Regions from separate parts of the Paraburkholderia suaedae genome, predicted to be linked through region 3. Evidence: predicted binding sites of a transcription regulator. Region 3 holds the regulator's gene; each other region holds the start of a gene.

Region 1 (6,163 bases), on a different contig from region 3:
TGCGGTGGCGGTACAAATACGTAACTCATCCCGTTCTCCGTTGTTTGATTTTGCCGCCGACGCGACGCTGAAACATGGAGTGTAACCCGCAGCCAGGCGAGTTGCGCGCGTCTGCGGCACGCTCACGCAAAAGCGGGGCGCGACGACCGTCAGCCTCGCCCGCGCGCTCGCCGCGTTGCCATAGATGCGATACTCACATCGGACAGCGTCCCCTGCATACCGTGACGGCACGCCGCCTCGCCCCCAATTTCGCCTGATACGCCCGATGACCGACACCGCCACCGCCCCCCCTTTCCCCTGCGCCCGCTTCATCAAGGAAATCGGCCGCGGCCCGCATGGCGCGCGCGCACTCACCGCCGACGATACGCGCTCGCTTTACAGCGCGATGCTCGACGGCCGCGTGGGCGAGCTCGAGCTCGGCGCGGTGCTGCTCGCGTATCGCGTGAAAGGCGAAACCGCCGACGAACTCGCCGCGATGCTGGCTGCCGCGCATGCGTCGTTCGAGCCGATCCACTTGCCGCATGGCAGTTTCCGGCCCGTTTCGATTCCCACCTACAACGGCGCGCGCAAGCAGCCTAACCTCGTGCCGCTGCTCGCGCTGCTGCTGGCGCGCGAAGGCGTGCCGGTGCTACTGCACGGCGTGACGGAAGACGCCGGCCGCGTGACGAGCGCCGAAATTTTCGCCCACCTGAAGGTTCCGCACGCGCGCTCGCACGCGGATATCGAAGATGGCCTGGCCGAGCGCCGTCTCGCGTTCGCGCCGATCGACGTGCTCGCGCCGAAGCTCGCGCGCCTTCTCGCGCTGCGCGCGCGCATGGGGGTGCGCAATTCGACGCATACGCTGGTCAAGATTCTGCAGCCGTTCACACCGGCTGGACTACGCCTCGTCAATTACACGCATCCGCCGTATCGCGACAGCCTCACGCAACTGTTCAATTCTCATCCGGAGGCCGCTGTGGGCGGCGCGCTGCTCGCGCGTGGCACCGAAGGCGAAGCGGTGGCGGATACGCGGCGTCAGGTGCAGGTGGACTGGCTGCATGACGGCGTGTGCGAAACGCGCGTGCCGCACCAACGCTCGTCGCCCGATGCGCCGGAAGTCGACTTGCCCGAAGCGCGCGACGCAGCCACCACGGCCGCGTGGATCGCCGCCGTGCTGCGCGGCGAAGCGCCGGTGCCGAGCACCCTCGAACGGCAGGTCGAACTGATCGTGGACGTCGCGAAAATACCGGTCTGACGCGCGCTGCGTGAGTCGCTGCCTGCCGCGCCTGCCTGCCCACGTCTGCACGCATAAAGCGGCGGCTCTACGAGATGCTACGGCGCGATGCGCCGCTTTATACCGCCCGAGTCAGGCGCATGCGGTCGGTTTCGAACGTGCTGCGAATCGCCTTCGGTCGGCTTCGCACGGCCTGCGTCGCGATTGCCTGGCGCATGTCGGGCGCAGTGCCGCACATTGGCAACGCGAGTTGCCGTCCAATCGTTCCGCATGGAGTGAAGCGAATTCAACGACTCACTCCAGCGCGCACCGTGTGGCCTGCCACGCGATCAGACGCCATTGTCCATGCTCCTGCGTGTGAATCGCCGTATAGGCAATCGGAAACAGCAGCGCACCGTTATTCGCCTCCATTTCGATCAACGCGCGACCGGTGACGAGACAGGTCTCGCGTCCCACCGCCAGCACGTCCTGCGACTGCACCTCGATTTGCCTGTAGCGGCGGCGTCCGCCGGTAATCCCGTCGATAAACTGTCGCTTCGTTTCACGTTTGCCGTTCGTGTGGACATAGCTGACGTTGTCCGCGAGCAGCGTGTCGAGCGATTGTCCGTCGCCGTCGACCATCGCACGGAAGCGCTCTCGCTCGAGCCCGCGAATCGCTTCGATTATCTTTGCCAGCATTGCTCAGCCCCTCGCACCGGTGGGCCGACGATGGCCACGGCTGTCAGAAGTTATATTGCAAATATAGCTGGCTGAAATTTATACCAGGATTCGGCTCTTTGATACCGCCGTTCGAAATATGCTGAAAGCGGTAGCCGGCCAGATATTGCTGGCGGCTGCCGAACTGCACCCCTATGCCGGCCGTTTCGGTGAACTGGAACGCGGTGCCGAGCGTGAAGTCCGAGCAAATTCGCGGGCTCGTCAGCACGCGGATGCCCGCGCCCACCTCGACGAATGGGCGCAGCGACCCGGTTCCCTTGATGAAGCGGATCATCGGCGTCACGCCCATTTCGCCAATGTTCTCGTGGACGTCGCCTTCGTTGGTGTGCCACCAGGCCACGTGGAATTCGCCGATCAGCGAGAAGTGCCAGTCGCCGATTTGCCACCACGTGAGTCCGGGATCCCAGGCCACGCCGAAGTCGATCTTTTTGGCATGGTGATCGGCTACTCCGGCGGCCACCTGCACGCCTAACGGATCAGCCGACGCTGCTCCGCACGCCGCACACGACAGCGCCGTCGCAACGCCTTGTACAGCCAGTCGACGCAAAACACTGTTGTTGGCCATCCGTACACCCATGTTCGATCAACGTTCTTACCACGGCAGCCGTTCGCGTCCCCCATGCTTCCCGGTCGACGAATCGTTGGGAGCAGCAATCATTCCCGCAATTTTTCACTCTAAATTCCTACCGCACTGGCCTTTTATAAGAACCCGAAGCCCGGAGCCCGCAATCGGTCCGCTCTCTGCGCGGCAAGCCGAGGGGGCGTATAATGACTATCAGATTTCAAACTCTGATAGAGAAGCGCGGAACTCGGATGCCCCTACCGGCTCTAAGTATTAGCACTCGGCAAATCAGAGTGCTAACATCCATCGCTGGAGTCGTTTACCGAGTACGCTTTTGTCTGATTCCAAAGGAGTTTTATACGTGAGCCATGCAATGACCCTTCCGAGTACTCTGAGCCCGTCGTCGGCTAAGGCCGCTTCGGCAGGTGCACTGGCGCTCTCGCATTCCTCGCTGCTGCCTGGTCAACTGGGCAATATCGACGCCTACATCCAGGCCGTTAATCGGATTCCGATGCTGACGCCGGCGGAAGAACGCCAGTTCGCCACCGAATTTCGCGAGCAGGACAACCTCGAGTCCGCGCGCCGTCTCGTGCTGTCTCACCTGCGGCTGGTCGTGTCGATCGCGCGCAATTATCTGGGCTATGGACTGCCGCACGCCGACCTGATCCAGGAAGGCAATATCGGCCTGATGAAGGCCGTGAAACGCTTCGATCCGGCGCAGAACGTGCGCCTCGTGTCGTACGCCATGCACTGGATCAAGGCGGAGATCCACGAATACATCCTGCGCAACTGGCGGATGGTGAAGGTCGCCACCACCAAGGCGCAGCGCAAGCTGTTCTTCAACCTGCGCAGCCACAAGCAAGGGCTGGGCGCGTTCACGCCGGACGAGATCGAAGGTCTGGCCAAAGAGTTGAACGTCAAGCGGGAAGAAGTCGCGGAAATGGAAACGCGCCTGTCGGGCGGCGATATTGCGCTGGAAGGCCAGGTCGAGGACGGCGAAGAGTCGTACGCGCCGATTGCCTATCTGGCCGACTCGCATAGCGAGCCGACGGCCGTCCTGGCTTCGCGTCAGCGCGACCGGCTGCAAAGCGACGGTATCGCGAATGCGCTGGAGGCACTCGACGCCCGCAGCCGCCGCATCATCGAGGCGCGCTGGTTGAAGGTGGAAGACGACGGCTCGGGCGGTTCAACGCTGCACGAACTGGCCGACGAATTCGGCGTGTCCGCCGAACGTATCCGGCAAATCGAAGCGAGCGCAATGAAGAAGATGCGTGGCGCGTTGACCGAATATGCGTAAGGCCTGAAACCGATCGAGCCCGCCGGTTCGTCCGGCGCGCCAGCCAACGGCAAGCCCCGCCCTCGCAAGACGGCGGGGCTTTTCTTATCGGGCCGCCTGGCGCCGGCCCGCCCCGCTCGCGTTCGCCGCCCGACGTCAGTTCGGGAAGACGGATGTCCATCGCACTTTTCAAGATAGCAATACGGGACGAACGCGGCCCGCTTGCGACGCAATCGCACACTGTGCGACAGGTCGCGCGACATCCGCTCGCAAAATCGCGATGCAACGAGAGGCCAGCGCGGCGCGCTGACCCAGTACCGCTTGGATTACGCCGGCAACGGCGTTGCGCCGCCGCCGGTTTGCGTCATGCGCATCGCCAGCTTCGCGGCATAGCGCGGCGCAGCGTCGCCAACGACGATATGGAACGTGTCGGTCGAGACCCACGCCGTATCGAGCGCAGTTAGACGCTGCCGATCGACCAACGACGGATCGCGCACGACGATACGCAGACGCGTCGACGCGACGGCATCCAGCGACACCACGTTGCCCGCCCCGCCGAACACCGCGAGCCAGCGCAGCGGGTCGGGATCGAGCGGACCGGCTTGTGCATCCGTAGCGGCAGGAGCGGTCGCAGGCGCCGCGGGGGCCGCTACTGCAGTGGGAACAGCGGCAGCGGCGACCTCCGCCTTCACTGCACCGCCACCGCCTTGCGCGATCACCGTGCGCATTTCATCCGCGATGATGTCCGCTTCAGGTCCGATGATCACCTGCACGCTGGTCGCGCCGCGCTTGAGCACACCGCGCGCGCCGATCGATTTCAGTTCGCTCTCGGACACCTTGTCTGGATCGACCACCGACAGGCGCAGGCGCGTAGTGCATGCATCCACCAGCGACAGATTCGACGCGCCGCCAAGCGCTGCGATATAACGCTGCGCACGTGGCACCGCAGCACCGGCTGTCGGCGACACGAAGCCGCCCGTCGCGAACGAATCGACCTGCTCGTCGGCGGTAGCGGGTTCGCGGCCCGGCGTCGCCATGTTGAACCTGCGGATGAAAAAGCGGAACAGCCCGTAGTACAACACCGAGTACACCAGACCAATCGGAATCGCCCACCAGCCTTTAGTCGACAGGCCGTAATTGAGCACGTAGTCGATCGCGCCCGCCGAGAACGTGAAGCCGAGGTGAATGCCGAGCGCCGAGCAGATCGCGAGCGACAGCCCGGTCAACAGCGCATGGATCACGTACAGCACCGGAGCCAGGAACATGAAGCTGAATTCGATCGGCTCGGTCACGCCGGTCAGGAACGAGGTCAGCGCCATCGAGAACAGCAGGCCGCCGACCACCGCGCGGCGCTCCCTGGGCGCTTCGTGGAACATCGCGAGGCACGCGGCCGGGAGGCCGAACATCATCACCGGGAAGAAGCCGGTCATGAACGTGCCCGCAGTCGGATCGCCCGCGAAGAAGCGGTGCAGGTCCCCCGTCACGGGGGCGCCGCCCGGCGGCGTGAAGGTGCCGAACACGAACCACGTCAGCGAATTGAGGATGTGATGCAAACCTGTCACGAGCAGCAGCCGGTTCAGCACGCCGAACACGAAAGCGCCAATCGCGCCCGCGGTGGTCAGCCAGTGGCCGGCCGTATCGATCACGGCTTGCACTGGCTGCCACACGTAGCCGAATACGATGCCGAGCGCGAGACAGACCACCCCCGTCGCAATCGGCACGAAGCGTTTGCCTCCGAAGAACGCGAGGTAGTCGGGTAACTTGATGTCCTTGTACCGGTTGTACAGCAGGCCCGCGACGATACCCGCCACGATCCCGGACAATACGCCCATGTTGAGCTTGTCGTTGATGTCCTTCATCACCGCGGTCTGGACCAGATAACCGATCGCACCCGCAAGCCCCGCGACGCCGTTATTGTCCTTCGCGAAACCGACTGCGACGCCGATCGCAAACAGCAGCGGCAGGTTGTCGAAGATCGCGCCGCCGGCATCGGCGATCATCTTGATGTTGAACACATCGGGCTGGCCGAGCCGCAGCAGCAGGCCGGCGACCGGCAGCACCGCGATCGGCAGCATCAGCGCGCGTCCGAGGCGCTGTATCTTCAGAAACGGGTTCCCATCCATTGATATCTCCATCCTTGTCTCGTGGTCGAATGTCGCCGTTGTGTTTCCGGCGACTTCTGAACACTATTGGTAATCAGTGTGCGAATCGGGTTACGGGCTGCGCGGGGTTCAGTCCGGAGGCCAGATTTCGCGGCTTGCTGCTCTTACCGCCTGCGCCGATTCGAGCGCCATGGCATCCTGGGCGCGTTGACGACACAGCTGATAATCGAGGTTGCGCACGCGCGCCTTGATGCCCGGCACCGAGATCGGGTCAACCGACAGCTCGGTCACGC
Region 2 (6,163 bases), on a different contig from region 3:
TTTATATTTGCGGGTCATCTTCATAGCATATCTCGCATAAACTCAGATTTCGCTCTATAAAGCTTCGTTATCGCGTAATTAACCGTTACAGCGCCGGCGCTGCCAGCAAGCTAGACTTGACGGATTATCAATTCGCCGCATGTTCGCGTATGTCTTTCCCGATCTTTTTCATCCATCCTCCGAAAAGCGGTGGCTCCACCGTTATTTCGTTTTTTGATTTGAATAAAGGAAACGACCAGTTCGTCAATTTCGCATGGGGCCGCGAAGGCTGGGAAAGCTGCCGCGCAAAATTTTTGAGAACGCGAGTTGGCGGCGGGCATCATCCGTACGGCATTCACCGGATCATCAAGCACCCCGTGCGCTACTGCACCATTCTGCGCGATCCTCTGGCCCGGCAGATATCGCATTACCGGTATGCGGCGAGCGGCAAAAACGGCGAGGTGGCCCGAGGCGTCAGCGTGTCGATGCCCGAGGCGCTTGCCCAGCAGGGCGCCCTCTCGCTCGACGAATGGGTCAGCGAATCGCTGGGCGGAAAAAATCTGTTTGTCCAGATGCTCAGTGGCCATTCGGTGCTGGATGAGACTAGTCTGGAGATGGCTCAGGCTCATCTTCGCCAGCACGTCGCCGCCGTCGGCATTTGCGAGAACATGAGCGAATTTCTTTTGCGCCTCGCAGGCATGAGCGGACTGGAATGGCCGTTTTATTTCGAAACAAATCGAACGCTCGGCACTCCGAAACGCGACGACCAGTTAAGCGAAGCCGCCAGACAAAAATTTATCGAAGATAATAGCCTCGATTACGAACTTTTTCGCGAAGCGAAACAAATGGCGGAAAAGCACGCTAATGAATCAGGTCACATCTTTTCGAATGCTTTGCAATTGGTCGAGATTATTCAGGCAGAAATAAATGAGCACGACAATCCCTATGTTCACAGTTCGACGGTGTTCGGCTTCGACGAGGCATTTCTCGCAAAGGTCGCGAACGTAGTCCGGCGCTTTGACCTCGGTCCGATCGACGAATATCTGCAGTTCGCGCAAAGCCGGCAACCCGCGCCGGCCGACATGTTCGACGGCTTCATCGACGCGGTTCAAGACGGCGTGGTCTCCGGCTGGGCCGTCAATCTCAGCAGCCCCGAACAGAGCGTGCCGCTCGAAGTTCGTGTGGGTCCGAAAGTCGTCGCGAGCGGTTGGAGCGGCGAGCATCGGCCCGATGTGGCTAACGCGGGATACCCAAGCTCGTATGCCGGCTTTTCAATTCCTTTGCCTGCTGGCCTTTCAGACGGTTTTCAAGTCACAATCGCCAATTCGCCGGAGAGCCTGCACAACGCAGGAATCTGGCGGCAAGGGTGGCACTGCGCCTGAGCGCCGAGGGGACTCACAATGGAACCGGCTCACACTTTGCTGCAGCGTTGTCACGGTGCAATCACCAGTCAGCAGAGAATGCGGATCTTCCGCCAACAGCCTGTCACGGTCTGGCTGACCGGCCTGTCGGGCGCGGGCAAATCGACCATCGCATTCGAACTCGAAGCGCAGTTGGTCTCGTTGGGGCATGCATGCTACGTGCTTGACGGAGACAACATTCGTCACGGCCTGGCATCCGATCTCGGGTTCGAGCGGCAGGATCGCCGAGAAAACATCCGTCGAGTCGCGCATGTCGCGCAATTGATGAACGACGCGGGCCTGATTGTCATCACTGCGCTGATCTCCCCGATGCGCGAAGATCGGGCGATGGCGCGCAGCATCATCGGACACGACAAGTTTATCGAGACCCATCTGTTCGCGCCGCTCGAAATATGCGTCGAGCGTGATCCCAAAGGCCTGTACGCGAAAGCGCGCTCCGGAGCGATCGCATCGTTTACCGGCGTGTCGGCGCCTTATGAAGCGCCGCTCGATCCCGAGCTTCGCATTGACACGGCCACGCAGTCGCCGGCCGAAAGCGTTGCGCGAATATTCGCCCATCTGCGCGAGACTTCGCTGACCGCCAGCGATCCAGAAGCTGGAGCGTAGTCCCGCAGCACTGCTGCCCTGCTGGCCCAAAAGAAAAAACCCGCCGTTGCGGGTTTTTTCTTTTGGGAAGCACGCCTCGCGGCGCACTTCCCATGCGCTTCCAACTGGACCTCGTAACGAGGCCCAAGCGGAATTACATGTCCATGCCCATGCCGCCCATGCCGCCGGGCATGCCGCCGCCGCCCATCGGTGCATCTTCCTTCGGCAGTTCGCAAACGGCCGCGTCGGTCGTCAGCAGCAGACCTGCAACCGATGCCGCGTTTTGCAGCGCTGTGCGCGTCACCTTCGTTGGATCCACGACACCTGCGTCAACCAGGTCGACGTACTCGCCGGTTGCTGCGTTGTAGCCGTAGTTGCCTTTGCCAGCAGCAACAGCTGCCACCACGACGCTTGCTTCTTCGCCACCGTTCGTGACGATCTGGCGCAGCGGCTCTTCCATCGCGCGCAGCACGATCTTGATGCCTGCGTCCTGATCGGGGTTAGCGCCCTTGAGGCCGGCGATTGCCGTGCGTGCACGGATCAGCGCAACGCCGCCGCCAGCGACGATGCCTTCTTCCACAGCTGCGCGCGTTGCGTGCAGTGCGTCTTCGACACGTGCCTTCTTTTCCTTCATTTCGACTTCGGTCGCAGCGCCGACCTTGATCACTGCAACACCGCCTGCCAGCTTGGCAACGCGCTCCTGCAGCTTTTCACGGTCGTAATCCGACGTTGCTTCTTCGATTTGGGTGCGAACCTGCTTCACACGCGCTTCGATGTTTGCAGCTTCGCCAGCGCCGTCGATGATCGTCGTGTTTTCCTTGCCCACTTCGATGCGCTTTGCCTGGCCCAGTTCAGCCAGCGTTGCCTTTTCGAGCGTCAGGCCGGTTTCTTCAGCGATGACCTGACCGCCAGTCAGGATCGCGATGTCTTCCAGCATGGCCTTACGACGATCGCCGAAGCCCGGAGCCTTCACAGCAACGGTCTTGAGGATGCCGCGGATGTTGTTCACAACCAGCGTAGCGAGCGCCTCGCCTTCGACGTCTTCTGCGATGATCAGCAGCGGACGGCCAGCCTTCGCGACTTGTTCCAGCACCGGCAGCAGGTCACGGATGTTGGACACCTTCTTGTCGTGCAGCAGCACGAACGGGTTTTCCAGAACGGCGACTTGCTTGTCCGGGTTGTTGATGAAGTACGGCGACAGGTAGCCACGGTCGAATTGCATACCTTCGACCACGTCCAGCTCGTCTTGCAGCGACTTGCCGTCTTCGACCGTAATCACGCCTTCCTTGCCGACCTTGTCCATCGCTTCAGCGATACGGTCGCCGATCGACGAATCGCTGTTCGCCGAGATCGCGCCGACCTGAGCAATTTCCTTGTTGGTCGTGCACGGCTTGCTGATCTTGCGCAGTTCTTCGATCGCAGCCGTAACCGCCTTGTCGATGCCGCGCTTCAGGTCCATCGGGTTCATGCCCGAGGCGACGTATTTCATGCCTTCGCGGACGATGGATTGTGCGAGAACCGTTGCGGTCGTCGTACCGTCGCCTGCGTTGTCGCTGGTCTTGGAAGCCACTTCCTTGACCATTTGCGCGCCCATGTTCTGGAGCTTGTCTTTCAGTTCGATCTCTTTGGCGACCGACACACCGTCCTTGGTGACCGTCGGGCCGCCGAAGCTGCGTTCCAGGACCACGTTGCGGCCCTTGGGACCGAGCGTGACCTTCACAGCGTTCGCGAGAATGTTCACGCCTTCAACCATCTTGGCGCGGGCGGAATCACCGAATACGACGTCTTTAGCTGCCATCTTCTAACTCCTTGAATTCTTGAGGTATGACCGGGAAAGTAGCGGCTTTGCGCTTACTTCTGCACCACGGCCATGATGTCTTCTTCGCGCATCACGAGCAGTTCGTTGCCGTCGACCTTGACGGTCTGGCCTGCATACTTGCCGAACAGCACGCGGTCGCCAACCTTTACGTCGAGCGCAATGGATGCGCCCTTGTCGTCGCGCTTGCCCGGACCGACTGCGAGGATTTCGCCCTGATCAGGCTTTTCCGCTGCAGCTTCGGGGATCACGATGCCCGACGCGGTCTTGGTTTCTTGATCCAGGCGTTTAACGATCACGCGATCATGCAAAGGACGAAGGTTCATACATACTCCTCTCTTGATTGAGACTGAAGAACGCTGAGAAAACCCGGCTGGACGAGCCAACCGGCGATGTTGTTAGCACTCTCGTGCAGCGAGTGCTAATTATATGGACGCGTGGTGACAAATTCAAGAAGGGATGGAGCGCAATGCGAAGATCGTGCGCTTTTCGCTTGCGTCAACTGCATGAGCGCCCGGTCGAATCGGCCCCCGGTGCGAACAAGCTGCGTAAAAACAGTCACTTGCGACTGTCCTCACGGCCCTTGGCAGCGCGCTGACTGAATCGCGCAGTGCGCCTGCCTAAAGGAGTGGCGCGTGGTCGACCGCGGTCGCCGACGCACTCCCAGGGTAATCCCTAACCCTGCATCCTCTCGGGATCGGATCGCACCCGTCTGCTGCCGCCGCCCGCCAGGGATTTCCCCACAGGCCTCGCCGTTGTCCGCCGTTTTGCGCAAAAGTGTCTTGAATGGACAGCAGGATGGCGTTTTCGCGCGCTATCTGGCCGACTGTCCAGACGACAGCCGGTGTTACGCTGCAACAAGCAGCCTTCGCGGCAGTGAGCCGCCGTTCAGCGGCAGATTCGACCGCCAACAGAACACGCCGCGAAGCGCACATGGCCAATGAAAAAGGCGAAACATCGCTGCGGGAGCGACTGCGATGGAATTCAAAACATATACCGTACTGACGCTGTTGGTGTGCAGCGGCCCTGCCTTCGCATGGCAGCCGCTCACCTATCCGATCCGAAGCCAAAGCCCGTATGAGCGCAGCGTCGACACCGCCTTGTGCTACGCGGCGGCGAACAAGACCAAGGTCGACATCACCCGCGAACCGCAAGTTCCGCCGCGCAAAGCGCCGCCTGCCAAGGCGTCGTCGACCGGCGTGCCGTCGCGTCCCCCGTTGCCCTCCAGCACCTTCGCGGCCGCGCCGACGAGCGCGAGCATGCCGGCCGCCGCGACTGAGCGGGGAGCAAGCGCGCCGGCGGCGAGCGCGGCAGCCCCGGGGGCTTCGTCGGTGAAATCGGCGAGCGCGCCGACGGCCGGCTCGGAGGCCATGGCTGCCACGGGAGCTTCGGCGGCGAACGCCGAGCTGGGCACCTCTGGCGCGGCGGCCAGTTCGTCGCAGGCGAACGCGGCGTCCGCCGTGAAGCTGCCGCCGCTGCCGCAACCAGAGCCGCCGATGGCCCGCTATTGGGCCGCCTATGCCGAATGTATGCAAGGGCGGGGTTACGTCGTCGTCCAGTGACTTCGGCTTGCAAAGTTCGTTGCGCTGTCTTTTTTTGACCGCGGCGTCGTTATTCGACGCCCGTTAGCGACCCGGCCATGCCTAGCGACACGACTTCCGATCAGCACGATCCCCGCCGATGCGGCCACTGTGGTGCGCCGCTAGTCGCGCCTTTTGCAACCTGTCCTGCCTGTCGTTCGCGCGCGGTCGAGCCATTCGGCCCGCGCGGCGCATCGGCGCCGGGCTCGCAGGTCGCGCTTGAAGCCGCGCCGCCGGCGCCGCCCGCCCCATTGCAGACGCGCCGGATCTGGGGGCCGTCGCGCACATGGGCCGGTAGCTACGAGGCGATCGACGAGTCCATGGTGGTCGGGAGCGTTTATCAGCGGCTACGCAAACCGGTGCTGCTAGGCGCGTCCGCGTTGGCGGTGACATCCGCCGTTTATCTGTGCTTCATTCATGGCAACGATGAGCGCTCCGGCACACCGATCACCGTGTCCGGGCAGGTGCAGCCGGTGCCCAACGGCAAGGCGTCCGTTGACGCAGCGGGTCGCAACGGGCGATCTGCGGCAGTCGCGCAGCGGCCGTCGAGCGTCGTCGTCGCGCAACGGCCTGCGCTCGTCGCGCCTACCGTCACGTCAACAGACGCCGCACCGCTTACCTCACACCTGGCGCAGAACGGCGGTGGGCTCGCGGCTGCGCCGATCGGGTCGCCCTTGGCGTCTGCATCTACCACGGCAGCCATGCCGCAGCCGTTACAGGGCCACACTGCAATGACCGCGTCAGCGGTTGCATCAGCAGCCACGACAGTGCCGACCCAGCGC
Region 3 (6,163 bases):
CGGCCAAGCCCGCGTCGAACGAATCGGCGCTCAACTCCTGCATCTCGAACACTGCAAACGCGGTTGCGCCGACGGGGATGTTGGCCATAGCAATGCCGCTGTGCGCGCCCGAAGGAACGGCTTACGAAGCGTCGTGGCGCGTTACTTCGGCGCGGCGACGGTCACGAGCGCGGGACGCAGCACGCGATCCGCAATCACGAAGCCCTTTTGCAGGACGGACACGACCGTGTTCGGTTCCTGGTCGGCCGGCACCACCGAAATAGCCTGATGGCGATGCGGATCGAACTTCTCGCCGACCGGGTTCAGGGCGACGACGCGGCCCTTCTCGAGCGCGCCGGTCAACTGCCGCAGCGTTAGTTCGACCCCTTCGCGCACCTTTTGCAGGTCGTCGGACGAATGGGCGACGGCCGCTTCGAGGCTGTCGACCACCGGCAACAGATGCTCCGCAAAGCTCTCGATCGCAAACTTGTGCGCCTTGGCGACGTCCTCCTGAGCGCGACGACGCACGTTTTCCGTTTCCGCCTTCGCGCGCAGGAAGCTTTCCTGCAACTCGGCGATCTTCGCCTGAGCTTCGGCCAGTGCGGCTTGGTCGGCGGCGACAGGCGTTTGCGTCGTGGCGCTCGCAGCCGCGTCCTGCGGTGCCGCAGCCTCGACGGCCTGGCGCGCGGGCTCGTCCGCGGGCGTGGGATTCTGGCTCGTCGGGTTCTCTTGCGTGTTTTCCATGTCGCTGAAAAGTCGTTAAAAGGTAAAAAACCAACGGTGGCGACGGCGCATGAAGCATGCCGTGCTCTGTGCGTTGCCAGAGAGCGACCTGCGCATTGGCGCGCAACCGGATATCAGAGCCGCAGATGGGGTCGGACAGACCCGTTTCAAGCGATGCGCCGCGTTCTTTTCGCACCGTTTCAGGGCGGCGGAAATGCCCCGTAACAACGATTTTTGCCGCGCAATCAGATTGAGATTGAGTGCGGCGAACAAGTGGCCTATGCTGCAATAAAGCATCGGGAAAGACGCGTTAACCCTAATCTGACGTATCGCTTACCGATTTAACTATTCCACCTGATTCGCCCGTTTCGTCCCGAATCTTCCTGAAGGGAGTACCGTGAAACTGACCTTTGCAATCGGGGTGGTCGCACTGGTACTTGTTGCGGGCACCACGACCATCTGCATGTCCGGTGCGGTCAACGACCGCACCACCGAGTACGGCGGTGTGCACGCGACCATGGAACAGCTGTTTAGTCCCCACCCGAAAATCTGTCGATGACGCGCCGCTGGCGCTTGGTCGGCCGCCCATGCAATTCGGCCGCCGGTTCGCGATATGTCCGGCGCCGCTCCTGCTCGGCCTGGCGCTTCAGCTTGCTCTCTGCGGTCTCCGCATAGAGCGTTTGCGCGACGCTCGCCGGGCCGCGCACGTCGCATACGCCGAGCACTTGCACCTGCCACACGAACCGCTCGATCTCGATCTCGACCAGGTCGCCAACATGCACGTCCTTGGCCGGCTTGACGCTGGCTCCGCCGATGCGCACATGCCCTTGGTCGACCGCGGCCGCCGCCAGCGACCGCGTCTTGAAGAAGCGCGCAGCCCACAGCCATTTGTCGATGCGCAGCTTCGCGCCCGCTTCGGTTGAAATGCGGTAGTTCATGAGCCTGCTCAACCTCCTGTGGCGTGCGGCACAGGCACCGCCTGCACCGGCCAGCCCTGCAAATTCTGCGCGACGATTTCGCCGAGCGCGGCAATCCACGGCTGCGACGCGTTCACGCACGCAATGCGGTGAAACTCCTTGCCGCCCGCATGCAGGAATTCGTCGCGCACTTCCATGCCGATTTCCTCGATCGTTTCGAGGCAGTCGGCAGTGAAGCCCGGACAGAACACGTCGGCACGCCGCACGCCCGCGGCGCCCAGTTCCTTGAGCGTAGGCGCCGTGTACGGCTGCAGCCACTCGGCCTTGCCGAAGCGCGACTGGAAGGTGATCCGGCATTCCACCGGCGTCAGTTCCAGCGCCTGCATCAACATGGCGCCGGTCTGCTGGCATTGCTCGTGGTACGGGTCGCCCAGGTCCAGCGTGCGCTTGGGCACGCCGTGGAAACTGAACACCAGCCTGTCGCCCGCCGCGAAATCCGGACGGCCATGGAGATGCCAATAGTGACGCACCTGCGCGGCGAGCGCCGCAATGTACGCCGGATGATCCGCGTACTGGCGCACCATGCGGATCTCCGGCTGGTTGCGCATGCGCTTGAGCGCCGAAAAAGCGTCGTCGAACGCGGTCGCCGTGGTCGACGATGAGTATTGCGGGTACATGGGCATAAGCAGCACACGCTCGGCGCCCGCCAGCTTCAACTGGTTCAGCATGGCCGGAATGCCCGGCGTGCCGTAGCGCATCGCGTAGTCGACCAGCACCGTGTAGTCGTTCAATTGCAGCAGGTGGCGCAGGGCCTCCGTCTGCTTCTCCGTATAGACGCGCAGCGGCGAGCCTTCGGGCATCCAGACCGCGGCGTACTTCTTTGCAGAACTGCGGCCGCGAAACGGCAGGATCAACAGACGCAGAATGATCTGCCAGAGCAGCGCCGGAATTTCGACCACCCGCGGATCGGACAGGAACTGGGCGAGATAACGGCGCACCGCGCGCGGCGTCGGCGCGTCCGGCGTGCCGAGATTGATCAGCAGCACGGCAACGCGATGTGACGCGGCGTTCTGCGAAGGCCGCTCGAGGTCAAAGCGCATAGGCAGCGGGAGTCACCGCTTCACGCGGAGATTGGATTGAATGGAAATTCATTATAGCGGTGCGGTCCATGGCCGGGTCCGCCGCGCGCCCCTGGCCGTTCGGCCGATTGGCAAGCCGCGCGCGCTCGCGCATCATGCTCGGCACGGCTCGCGGCAATGGAGCCGACCGGCAGCTATTGCTGGCTCAAGGTCAGAGAAAGCAGACGCGCAGTGATGTCGACAATCGGAATCACGCGGTTGTAGGCCATGCGAGTGGGTCCGATCACGCCGAGGGTGCCGACAATCTTGCCATTCACCTCGTACGGCGCGGTGACGACGCTCATCTCTTCGATGGGAACGAGATTCGACTCGCCGCCGATGAAGATCTGCACACCCGCCGCGTGACTCGATACGTCGAGCAATTGAAGGAGACTGGTCTTTTGGTCGAACACATCGAACAGCTTGCGCAGGCGCGCCATGTCCGACGACAGGTCGGCGACTTCCAGAAGATTGCGCTCGCCGGATATCAGCACGGTCTCGCCGGTGTCGGACTCGTCGGTGCTGGCCGTGACGGCGGCGTGCATCAGCGTCGTCATGTCGCCGCGCAGCTCGTCGATCTCCTCACGCAGGCGGCGGCGCACCTCGTCGAACGACAGGCCGGCGAAATGCGCGTTGATGTAGTTGGACGCCTCGACCAGTTGCGACGGCGAAAAATCGCGCTGCGTGGCCATGATGCGATTCTGCACGTCGCCTTCGGGCGTCACGATGATCAGCAGGATGCGCTTGTCGGACAAACGCATGAACTCGATTTGCTTGAATACGTGGCTGCGCCGCGGCGTGAGCACCACGCCGGCGAACTGCGACAGATTGGACAGCACGCTGGCCGCCGCGGCGACGATTTTCTGCGGCTCGCCTGCCTGCAGCGTGGTCTTCACGGTGCGCATCACCGCTTCCTCGTCCGCGGCGGATTCCACCGTCAGCATCGTATCGACGAACAGCCGGTAGCCGCGCGGCGTGGGGATCCGGCCTGCGGAGGTATGCGGACTGATCACGAGCCCCAGATCCTCGAGATCGGACATCACGTTGCGAATGGTTGCCGGGCTCAGTTCGAGGCCCGAATAACGTGACAGCGTGCGCGAGCCGACCGGCTGACCTTCGGCGATGTAGCGCTCGATCAGCGTTTTCAGGAGGGTTTGTGCGCGAGGATCTAGCATGACGAAAAATTTTAGCTCAATGACAGAACGACCGCGAGCGCTAACGATGCCTGGCCCTCACGACCGCACGACTGCTCGCCGGGACGCCACCTGCTGGGTGGTTGGGCGCTGCAAAGTCGCCCAGCACTGGATCCGTCGCGTCAGCAGCGCTCACCCACGGCATCTGGGGCACGCTTCAGGCCGCGCTCGCCGCACGTCGGTCGGCAGATCGCCGCAATGTTTTGGCCGGCGCACACATCATGAAGCCTTCACCATTCTAACGACAATCGCCGCATGCGCTCACGGCCTGCGCGCGGCGGCCCGCTACCGGGTCTGTGTGCGGTTCTTTTCAGGCCCTACCTATGGTGTAATGCCGGCATGCAAGTGACCAGCCAGTTCAAGACCGTCGCGCTCGTTGGGCGCAACAACACGCCAGGCATCGGGGAGCCGCTGACCGCGCTCGCTTCGTGCATCGCGAAGCGCGGCTTCGAGGTCGTGTTCGAAGCCGACACCGCGGCTGAAATCGGCGTCACCGGCTATCCGGCGCTGCGTCCGGCCGAGATCGGCGCGCGCGCCGACGTCGCCGTGGTGCTGGGCGGCGACGGCACGATGCTCGGCATCGGTCGCCAACTCGCGCCGTACCGCACGCCGCTCATCGGCATCAACCATGGGCGGCTCGGCTTCATTACCGACATTCCGATCTCGGACATGAGCGAGATCGTGCCGCAAATGCTGTCCGGCAAATTCGAGCGCGAAGAGCGCGTGCTGCTCGAAGCGCGCATCATGCGCGGCGGCACCCCCATCTACAATGCGCTTGCCTTCAACGACGTCGTGGTCAACCGCAGCGGCTTTTCGGGGATGGCGGAACTGCACGTCTGTGTGGATGGGCGCTTCATGTACAACCAGCGCTCGGACGGTCTGATCGTTGCTACGCCGACCGGCTCGACCGCTTACGCGCTGTCGTCGCAAGGGCCGATTTTGCATCCGCAATTGCAAGGCATCGTATTGGTGCCGATCGCGCCGCATGCTTTGTCGAACCGCCCTATCGTGCTGCCCGACGATTCGAAGGTGAGCATCCAGATCGTCTCCGGGCGCGAAGTGAACGTCAATTTCGACATGCAGTCATTCACCTCGCTCGAGTTGAGCGACACCATAGAAGTACGGCGCTCGCGTCACACTGTGCCGATGCTGCATCCCGTCGGCTACAGCTACTTCGCCACGCTGCGCAAAAAGCTGCACTGGAACGAGTACCCGTCGCACGAAGAAGACCCCAACCCCTGAGCGGCACAGCAACGCTGGAACGCTTGCGACAAAGCCCGCCGCTGCCGGACCCGAATCTCAAAGCTCATCAGACGACCTCATGCTTCGCCACCTCTCGATACGCGACTTCGTCATCGTCGCCGCGCTCGACCTCGAATTCGACAGCGGCTTCACTGTTTTCTCCGGCGAAACGGGCGCCGGCAAGTCGATCCTCATCGACGCGCTGGCGCTCGCGCTCGGTGCCCGCGCCGATGCGAGCGTCGTGCGCACCGGCGAGAGCCGTGCCGACATCACTGCCGAATTCGACACGCATGCCGACGTCGAGCAATGGCTCGACGAGCAGGCGCTCGGCGCGACGGCCGGCACCGGCGACGAGCACGGCGGCACGGTCATGCTGCGGCGCGTGGTGGACGCGAACGGCCGCTCGCGCGCTTTCATCAACGGCACGGCGGCGACGCTCGCGCAGTTGCGCGAGGTCGGCCAGATGCTGGTGGATATTCACGGCCAGCACGCGCACCAGTTGCTGATGCGCGCCGACGCGCAACGCGAGCTGTTCGATACCCACGCCGGCCTTGCCGACCTTGCGGCCAACGTCACGCGGGCGTGGCGCACGTGGCGCGAGAAAGTGCAGGCGCTCGAGCATGCGCAGACGCGCGACCGCGAGCTGCAGCTCGAGCGCGAGCGCCTCGCGTGGCAACTTACCGAACTCGACAAGCTCGCGCCGCAGCCGGGCGAATGGGAAGAGGTCAATAGCGAGCACCGGCGGCTATCGCACTCGGCCAATCTGATCGACGGCGTGCAAGGCGCGCTCGGCGCGCTGTCCGAGTCGGACGAAGCGATGATCACGCAACTTGCGTCGATCGTATCGAAGGTGCGCGACCTCGCGGACATCGACCCGGCGTTGAGCGACGTGCTGGCCGCACTCGAACCGGCCGAAATCCAGTTGCAGGAAGCGGTCTACTCGCTCAGTCATTACGCGCAAAAGCTCGAACTCGACCCGGAGCGGCTCGCG

Evidence for each region. Region 3 encodes HrcA, which represses chaperone genes, less so after heat shock. Its sites were predicted from a motif close to TTAGCACTCNNNNNNNNNGAGTGCTAA; they were not measured.
Region 1: the regulator HrcA is predicted to act here: its motif matches at 2,766-2,792, upstream of rpoH (RNA polymerase sigma factor RpoH).
Region 2: the regulator HrcA is predicted to act here: its motif matches at 4,200-4,226, upstream of groES (co-chaperone GroES).

What each region holds. Positions count from the first base shown of each region.
Region 1 is NZ_JBFOAH010000016.1:153,601-159,763, reverse strand. Features, by position in the region: gene ABQJ48_RS21790 (fumarylacetoacetate hydrolase family protein) at 1-29, opposite strand, end outside; gene ybiB (DNA-binding protein YbiB) at 266-1,234, shown strand; gene ABQJ48_RS21780 (nuclear transport factor 2 family protein) at 1,508-1,891, opposite strand; gene ABQJ48_RS21775 (acyloxyacyl hydrolase) at 1,935-2,495, opposite strand; gene rpoH (RNA polymerase sigma factor RpoH) at 2,854-3,789, shown strand; gene nagE (N-acetylglucosamine-specific PTS transporter subunit IIBC) at 4,095-5,891, opposite strand; gene ptsP (phosphoenolpyruvate--protein phosphotransferase) at 6,000-6,163, opposite strand, start outside.
Region 2 is NZ_JBFOAH010000009.1:24,380-30,542, reverse strand. Features, by position in the region: gene ABQJ48_RS14675 (sulfotransferase family protein) at 150-1,361, shown strand; gene cysC (adenylyl-sulfate kinase) at 1,380-2,006, shown strand; gene groL (chaperonin GroEL) at 2,140-3,783, opposite strand; gene groES (co-chaperone GroES) at 3,837-4,127, opposite strand; gene ABQJ48_RS14655 (hypothetical protein) at 4,779-5,363, shown strand; gene ABQJ48_RS14650 (hypothetical protein) at 5,797-6,163, opposite strand, start outside.
Region 3 is NZ_JBFOAH010000010.1:59,824-65,986, forward strand. Features, by position in the region: gene ABQJ48_RS15890 (thioredoxin family protein) at 1-88, opposite strand, end outside; gene grpE (nucleotide exchange factor GrpE) at 142-723, opposite strand; gene ABQJ48_RS15900 (hypothetical protein) at 1,100-1,261, shown strand; gene ABQJ48_RS15905 (RNA-binding S4 domain-containing protein) at 1,233-1,640, opposite strand; gene hemH (ferrochelatase) at 1,649-2,719, opposite strand; gene hrcA (heat-inducible transcriptional repressor HrcA) at 2,893-3,912, opposite strand; gene ABQJ48_RS15920 (NAD kinase) at 4,270-5,172, shown strand; gene recN (DNA repair protein RecN) at 5,252-6,163, shown strand, end outside.